2 regions of the Liberiplasma polymorphum genome follow, and region 2 is predicted to be linked to the other one. Evidence: a T-box and tRNA genes for the amino acid it is inferred to sense, from the RefSeq annotation. Region 2 holds a T-box; the other holds one or more tRNA genes.
The links. A T-box is a leader RNA that pairs with one kind of tRNA and senses whether it is charged. The one in region 2 lies ahead of serS (serine--tRNA ligase), so its partner is inferred to be a tRNA-Ser.
Positions count from the first base shown of each region.

Region 1: it has a tRNA-Ser gene. The T-box ahead of serS (serine--tRNA ligase) is inferred to sense a tRNA for this amino acid. The anticodon was not compared.

Region 1 covers NZ_JBIOAG010000017.1:34,312-38,733, forward strand. Annotated here, with positions in the region: gene ACHAJD_RS05410 (hypothetical protein) at 1-809, opposite strand, end outside; gene ACHAJD_RS05415 (nucleoside deaminase) at 931-1,413, opposite strand; tRNA gene ACHAJD_RS05420 (tRNA-Ser) at 1,538-1,628, shown strand; gene ACHAJD_RS05425 (hypothetical protein) at 1,909-2,820, shown strand; gene ACHAJD_RS05430 (GNAT family N-acetyltransferase) at 2,962-3,465, opposite strand; gene ACHAJD_RS05435 (GNAT family N-acetyltransferase) at 3,592-4,086, shown strand; gene fabV (enoyl-ACP reductase FabV) at 4,253-4,422, shown strand, end outside.
Region 2 covers NZ_JBIOAG010000009.1:56,040-60,461, reverse strand. Annotated here, with positions in the region: gene ACHAJD_RS03400 (leucyl aminopeptidase family protein) at 1-1,174, opposite strand, end outside; gene serS (serine--tRNA ligase) at 1,188-2,462, opposite strand; T-box leader at 2,503-2,696, opposite strand; gene gyrA (DNA gyrase subunit A) at 2,736-4,422, opposite strand, start outside.

The DNA of each region.
Region 1 (4,422 bases), on a different contig from region 2:
AAATTTTCTAGTAACTCGGTTCTAATAAGTTCACCGTTTGTTATACTATAAACCATTAAAACATCAGTTTCTGTGTAAATATACAAATGATTTTCATCAAAATAAAAGTCTGTTATAGCATCTTTTATAAAATCATCGCTAATAATCTCAAACTCAGTTCTAAATTGATAGTCATTAGTTAATTGATTAGGAAATGTATCAAAATTAAAGTATCTAATACTATCAGAAAGGTTAAGCGATTGCTTCATTTGATTCGTTGGAAGTTGGATGATAAAGAAGAAAACACTAAAAAAAACTAAAATAAGCCACAAAACAACATATTTAGAAACGGTTGCATGTGAATACCATAAGCCAATCTTCTCATATAACGGCAATAGTTTTTTTTGTAAAAAGATAGGCAATATTAACAATAGTACGACGCTTAATGAAGCCATACTAAATTGAATCGTTGTTGGTTCAAATCTTAGTATAGTTAACATTAAATAAAACGGAATGAAACTTAACACAAATAATAAAATGTTATTTTTCACCGTTTCTGAAATTAAGAAAACATCCTCATCAATAGCATTAATAATGCGTACAGTGATATAAGAAGTAATCAATATTAAAATTAGTATTAAAAAATAAACTAAAAAAACATTAATCGCACTTTCTAAAAAAACAACTAACACAATTTTGTAACTAATGATACCGGTAAGGGTAGAAAGTAGCGCTATGTTCTTCTTTGAAGTAGTTAACTTATCAAAGTTAAAAAAGTATGATGATAATATTAAAATTGGTAGTGGTAATAGGATATAGATTATATTCATAACATCCCCCTTTAGAGTGATACTTTTATCATATCACAAAGAATTTCAAAACAAAAGATATAAATAATTTAAAAAGAGATACAGTGAATTAAAAATAATTTCATTGTATCTCTTGGAGATTTTAGTAGATTACTTTACTTTTCAATTGATATTCTTCAAAGATTGGTAAACATTCATCTCTTAGGGATTCTTCGATTTTTAAGACACCATGATCATTTTTGCCACCTTCAATAAACTCATAGATAAAATCATCTCTAAATCCAATCGCAGCTGCATCTTTCGGCCTGCATCCATAAATTACATGCTTTATGTTTGACCATATAATCGCCCCTAAACACATAGGGCAAGGATAAGCGGTTGTTACAACAACACATCCAGTTAAATCGTGAGTACCAAGCTTAGTAGCGGCCTTTCTTATTGCGTTCATTTCAGCGTGTGCAGTTGGATCATGATCTCTTAAAACAGAATTAGATGAAACTGATAACAATTCTCCGTCTGGTCCTATGATTGCGGCTCCAAATGGACCGCCCACGTTATCATTCATAGTTGTCCGTGCTTGTTCAAGTGCTTTTTCCATGACAGTTCTAATGGTGTTTTTCTCCATAATAGTCCTCTCCTAAATCTAAAGTTTGAATAGCTAGATAAGTTTATTATAGCTTAATTTAATAAAATTAAAAATGATAAATATTTCTATACCTTATTCCCGTTTGTGATAAAATACATATGATGGAGGAATACCCAAGTGGCTGAAGGGGCTGGCTTGGAAAGCTAGTAGATCGGGAGACCGGTGCGTGGGTTCGAATCCCATTTCCTCCGCCATATTTAAATCATTGGCCAAATACAATATTTTTGGCCTTTTTTTATGCTGAAAATATACACCTTTATCTACAAAAGTGAACAGGTATTTATGAACGTTTAATCAATGTTACTAAAGATGAGATTACTTGTGTGTTAAAATTCAAAAAATTTCATTTGAGAGCGCTATTGCCATATAGATAATTAGAGTTTTAAATGATATAATAATTTTGATGTTAATAAAAGTAGGAACAAGTGTTTATTATACACCGATGTCAATATAATGATAATTGAGAGGTAAAACATGAAGAAAGTATTGTTAATTACTTTGATGATTTTTTTTAGCTTGCTCTTATCATCTTGTGATTATCCAGAAAAATCATTTCAAGCACTACGTAGAGATTACATTCCCAAAGAAGTAACAAGAAACTTTCAACTAGAAAGAGGCGTGTATGCCCCTTTTGTATGGACTTCGGATAATGATGCACTTGTTATAAATGGTAACGATGTTATTGTTCATCAAAAAGATGAAGATGTTATTGTTAATATTACAGCAACAATAAATAAAAAAAGTGAAACTTTTGAAATTAAAGTGTTGAAAATTGGTAGTCCGCTATCTGGTAGAGAAAAAGCTGAAGACATAACGATTTACTTGAATGATACATATAAAAAAATCGATGGTGGATTATTAGAACTACCAAATGAAATAAACGGAATCTATATCAAATACCATCTAGATCTTATACAATCATTGTATGGTTATAAGATTGAAAATGATAAGACATATTTATCATCTAGTTTTAGAGCTGGTGGCCAAAGTATAAGTATATCAATGTCATTTTATGATGACATTGATATGAAAAGTGAAAATCATGTCTATTGGTCAAGTTTAAGTTTAATTGCTGAAAGTTTAAACGAGGATGACCCATTTTTGTTAGCAGTTCACGAAATCAATATAAATAATTACAATTTTACCAGCAATCTAAAATACCAGTTCGGAATAGCCAACTTAAAAGTTGGTGATATTATAGCGTTTGGAACTAGTGATTCATTCGAGGCAGATTTAATCATGAATAATAGAGAATACTTCAATAAAATAGAAACCAATAAATTTGAAATCACCAATAACTTTAGAGAAAATACTCATGAATTAGGTAGGCTAACCATTACTATTGATGGTTTATCAAAAACAATTTTTATTCAAATGTATATGTGATTAAACGCTTAAAAAATTTTCACAAGTAATTTTTCCGTTTTCAAAATCTTTAGATGATATAGCTTTGTTAGTGCATCATTGTACTGAAGTGAAGGATGCAACCCATAAAAAAAAACGACTTGAAGTCGTTTTATTTATAACCTACTCTGATAAAGCTTTTAATGCATCTTTTTCAAGTCTGAAAATCATCCAATCATTTAGAGGCTTAGCGCCTAATTTCTTATAAAACTCAATTGAGGGATGATTCCAATTTAAACAATACCAATCAAGTCGACTACAATTTCGTTTTACAGCAATACTCGCTAAATGTTTTAGCATCGCTTTTCCATAGCCTTTATTTCTATAAGGTTCATAAACAAACAAGTCCTCTAAAAACAGGTTCGCTTTACCTAAAAAGGTTGAGTAGTTATAATAATATAGTGCAAAAGCAACTGGAATACTAGATTCTTCACCGATTATAACTTCAGCATATTTATCTTTAAATAAAGACATTTTAATTGAATCTTCCGTAGCAGTTACAGCATCACTCATTTTTTCATACTTTGCTAAAGCTTTAATAAAATCTAAAATTAGTTTAGAATCATTAATGGTTGCTTCCCGTATATTAAATGCCATTGTATCACTCCGTTCACTTACATTAATCATATCACAACACCTAGGTTGAAGCCATAGTCTATACATAAAACAAGAGGTAAAAAGCTGGATTTATTTAATATCATTATTTCAAAACCAACAGTTAACGACATTGAATCAATTCGGGCTTTTTTTTCTTTGATTATTAACAAAACCTTTAAAGAAGAAAATATTCCAGAAGAAGTAGAAAAACCAGAGGATGAAATTAACTTCAAAGTAACGCTTTTTAATAATGTAATTGAATATATAGACACAAAAACGCATGTTTTTATCGCGAAATATGAAAATGAAATTATAGGCTCTATAGCTTATGGCATAGCAAATGGGGATATATTAGAGTTAAGTAATAATGCACTTAGTGATATGATTGAAATAGGAAGTATTTATGTTCATCCTAAATTCCAAGGATTAGGAGTATCAAAGCATTTAATTAAGTACGTTTTAAACATTTTAAGCATAAAAAACGTTAGAACGTTTTGTTTAGATTCTGGATATGAAAAAGCCCAATCAATCTGGTATCACTTATTTAAAGAGCCCTATTTAGTAAGTGAAAATCATTGGTCAGTAAATAAGGCACATATTATTTGGGTTTGTGATGTTCATGAAACACTAAGCCGGCTAAATCAAAAATAGGTTATTCAATAATTAAAGTAATATTATAAAGTAATTTAGTTTACAGTGTACAAGGCGATAAAAAGCATTTTAAATAAAATACTTTTAATATCAAAGTTTTTTTGTGAATATTTTATTCAACATGGTATAATATAGAGAATAAAAAATGCATTTAAGGAGTGTAAGCATGATAATTAAACCGTCAATTCGCTCAAACATATTTACAAATGCCCATCCTTTCGGATGTAAAGCATTTGTTGAGCATCAAATAAAAGAAGCAAAAGCCTTAGAACCATTTAATGGTCCTAAGAATGTGCTTATAATTGGAGGTTCTTCTGGATATGGGTTATCGACAAG
Region 2 (4,422 bases):
CACGGTATCCTTCTGAAATTGGCATTTCCCAAATACCTTCTTTGGTTTCTTCTGAAACTTTTTTAAGTTCTTCTAAAAAGTTTTTATTATTTGTGAATGCACCAGTATAGTCTTTTCCTAGTGCTGCAACGATTGCACCAGTAAGGGTTGCAACATCGATTAATTTAGTTGCACCTTCTTTTTGTGCATACCATAATGCATCCGCTAAAGTTAAACGCCCCTCAGCATCTGTAGAAATGATTTCAATGGTTAACCCATTTGCAGCAGTTAAGATATCATCTGGAACAATAGCATCGTCTCCGATACGGTTGTCTGTTGCTGCAATAATAACACTAACATTTGCTTTATACTTTAAACGGGCAATGGCTTCAATAGAACCTAAAACCGTTGCTGCACCCGCCATATCACATTTCATATTAGGCATCCCTTGTGGTGTTTTTAAGGAATATCCACCAGTATCATACATGACACCTTTTCCGATTAATGCCGTGATTTCTTTAGATGAGGCATCTCCATTGTAATCAATATGTATAAGTTTAGGTTCGTCTTTACTTCCTTTATTAACCCCTAAGAATGCACCCATATTTAGCGCTTCAATTTCTTTTTTATTAAGGATTTTTACAGTTAGGTTATCAATAACAGATAAAGATGTTGCATATTCAGCAAGTCCGGTTGCATTTAAATAATTATAAGGTAAATTAACTAAGTCTTTGGTATGGTTAATTGCTTCTCCATACACAACGCCTTCATGAATAGCATCATCAAGTGTTTTTTCAGTGAAATAAGCAAGATTATACTGTTTGTTATCATCTTTTGATTTTAATTTGTTAAACGTATATCCAATTGTTAACAATCCTTCAAATAAATGACTGATTTTTTTCTCGTCAAAAGAATCAAGTAACAAAATAGCATCTTCTTTTAACCCACTAATCGCTTTAAGTACAGTCGTTGTTTTTTTGGTATTTTCTAAAAAATCTTTTTCTATAATAATAACTTTTTTCGCTGCGAGTTTACCCAAGGTATAAACTGTGGTAAATGGCTCATTTGAGAGGATATCGTTAGATAGATTTAATCCCTCAAAAATAGTAGTAACTAGTGCATTTTCTAAATCATTTGTTAAAATTAAAGTCTTACTTTCTTCTTGTAAACTAAACGCTTTTTGTAACTGAAACATAGTAGCCTCCTAATTATTTAATAAGATCTTTTTTCATATACGGAATTAATACTGTAGGTACTTTAATTGTACCATCTTTTTGCTGATAGTTTTCTAAGATTGCCACAACCGTTCTACCTACTGCGAGTCCTGACCCGTTTAGAGTATGAACAAATTCTGGTTTTGAATCTTTTGTTCTTCTAAATTTAATGTTTGCTCTTCTTGCTTGATAGTCTTCAGCATTTGATATACTCCCGATTTCACGGTAAGTATTATATGAAGGTAAATAGACTTCAATATCATATGTTTTTGCCATTGCAAAGCCAACATCACCACTACAAAGTTCAACAATGCGATAAGGTAATTCTAGTAGTTGTAACACTTTTTCACTATTTTTAAGCATTGCTTCTAGTTCATCATAAGAAGTTTCTGGCGTGCTAAACTTAATCAGTTCAACTTTATTAAATTGATGTTGTCTTATAATGCCCCTTGTATCTCTTCCTGCACTCCCTGCTTCTTGTCTAAAAGCAGTTGTAAACGCTGTATATTTAATTGGAAGATCAGTTATATCTAAAATTTCATTACGGTGTAGGTTAATGCTAGGTACTTCTGCTGTGGGATTTAAATATAGATTACGGTCATCAACTAATTTAAATGCCTCATCTTCAAATTTAGGGAATTGTCCACTTGCCAACATAGATTCATAGTTTACGATGTAAGGCAACATGACTTCTAAATACCCATGCTCATCACGATGTAAATCCATCATAAAGTTAATTAATGCACGCTCTAATCTTGCGCCATCACCTTTATATACAACAAAGCGACTTGATGCGACTTTTGCTGCACGTTCAAAATCTAAAATATTAAGTGTTACCCCAATTTCCCAGTGCGGTTTTACCTCAAAGTCAAATTCCGGAATAAGGCCATATTCCTTGATTAAAAGATTATCTGATTCATCTTTTCCAAGTGGTATTTTTTCGTTAGGAAGATTCGGTGTAATCAGTAATTGATATGTGATTTTATCTTCAAGTTCTTTTAAGAGTATGTCATATTTTTGCATGGTTTCTTTATCAAGGTCCATTTGACTGACAACATCTTTAATATCTTTGCCTTCACGTTTTAAAATACCAATTTGCTTACTAGCTTCATTACGTGCTTGTTTTAATGCTTCACTTTTTTGTAAGTATTCTCTTCTTTTTTCATCCATGGTTAAAACTTCTCTTAAATAGCTAAAGTCTTCCCCTCTTGTATTTAAACGCTTAATAACTTCTTCAAGATTATCTCGAATTAATTTGATATCTAACATAGATATACCTCCTTTTAATAAATAAAAAAACTCGTCCCCGTAAAGGGACGAGTTTAAACCCGTGTTGCCACCCTAGTTAGTGCATAGCACTCACTCGATATTGATAACGGTAATAAACCGGGAAGGATTAGTTCCGCAAAAGAGGTAGATTTCATTATGACTAATACTAGTTTACACCATCCACTAGTTCTCTTTTAAAAAGTCAAAATTACTTAGTCTCTTTATGGCTTTCATTTATACATGCAGTTTATCAAAGCTTAAACTATTTGTCAATTACTCTTCGTCATCAAACAAGTTTAATTTAGGTTTTTCAGTATCATTAGTTTCGTCGTTATCTTCTAATTCTTCAGTAATTTCTGAGTTTATAGATGGGGTTTCTTCTATATGAAGTGGGGTTTCTACACTTTCATTATGGGCAACTTCTTTTGTAGCTTCAAGTTGTTCATTTAATACTTCTTCTTGTAAGATATCATCGATTTCTTCCTTAGGTACAACTGCAACGGTTGCGACGCTATGTCCTTCGTTTAATCTCATCAGGCGAACCCCTTGAGTTGCACGGCTTGTTTGGGCAATTTGTTCTATAGCTATACGGATCATCATGCCTTTATTAGTAATAATGATTAAATCTTCATCACCACAAACACTTTTTAGCTTAACAAGTTGTCCGTTTTTTTCTGTAACATTTAAGGTTTTAACCCCTTTACCACCACGGTTTTGTTGGCGATATTCTTCAATCTCTGTTCGCTTACCATAGCCATTTTCCGTAACTATTAGTACTTGATTTCTTTCTTCTCCAACTAAACTGATTCCAACAACTTCATCGTTTTCACCTAGTCTAATTCCTCTAACACCACTAGCCACACGTCCCATATCACGAACGGTTTCTTCGTTAAAGCGAATCGCTTTTCCGTTTGATGCGCCAATAATGACATCTTGGTTTCCGAATGTTTGTCGCACATCAAGAAGTTCATCGCCTTCTTTTAAGTTGATTGCGCGGATTCCTGATGCTCTAATATTTTGGAATGCATTGACGTGTGTACGTTTAACAACACCTTTTTTAGTAACAAAGAACAAGTATTGGTTTTCATCAAAGTTTTTAATGTTTGCGATGGCTTGTAAAGTTTCATTATCTTCAAGTTGCAATAAGTTAACAAGTGGTAATCCTTTAGATTGGCGGCTATAAGATGGAATCTTATACCCTTTCATTTTGTAGATACGTCCTTTGTTAGTAAAGAACAGTAAGAAGTCATGGGTTGAGGTTGGAATAATATGTTCAACCGCATCATCTTCATTGGTTTTAATACCAGTTAATCCCTTACCACCGCGGTTTTGAGTTTTATAACTCTCAGTAGTCATACGTTTACAATAACCACCTTGTGTAATAGTGATAATGACATTTTCTTCTGGAATTAAATCTTCATCTTCAATATCTAAATCAAGTGCTAATGAAACTTCTGTACGTCTACCGTCTCCGTAAGTTTCTCTTAACTGAATTAAATTATCTTTAATAATTTCAAATTTACGCCCTTCATTTGCAAGTAAGAATTCAAGTTCTGAAATAGTTACATACAGATCTTTTAATTCTTGATCAATCTTCTCACGTTCTAAGCCACTTAAGCGGCGTAAACGCATCTCTAATATCGCTTTTGCTTGTTCACTAGATAAATCAAACTTACTCATTAACTGTTCTTCTGCATCATCATAAGCATTACGAATAACTTCTATGACCGCGTCAATACGGTCAAGTGCAATGAGTAATCCTTCAAGGATATGTGCTCTTGCTTTTGCTTTATCTAAGTCGAAAATCGATCTTCTTGTTAAAACCTCAACTTGATGATCAACATAATGAATAAGCATTTCTTTTAAACTTAAAATTTTAGGTTGATTGTTAACAAGTGCTAACATATTCATCCCAAACGACGTTTGAAGAGGGGTGAACTTGTATAAATTATTAAGTGTT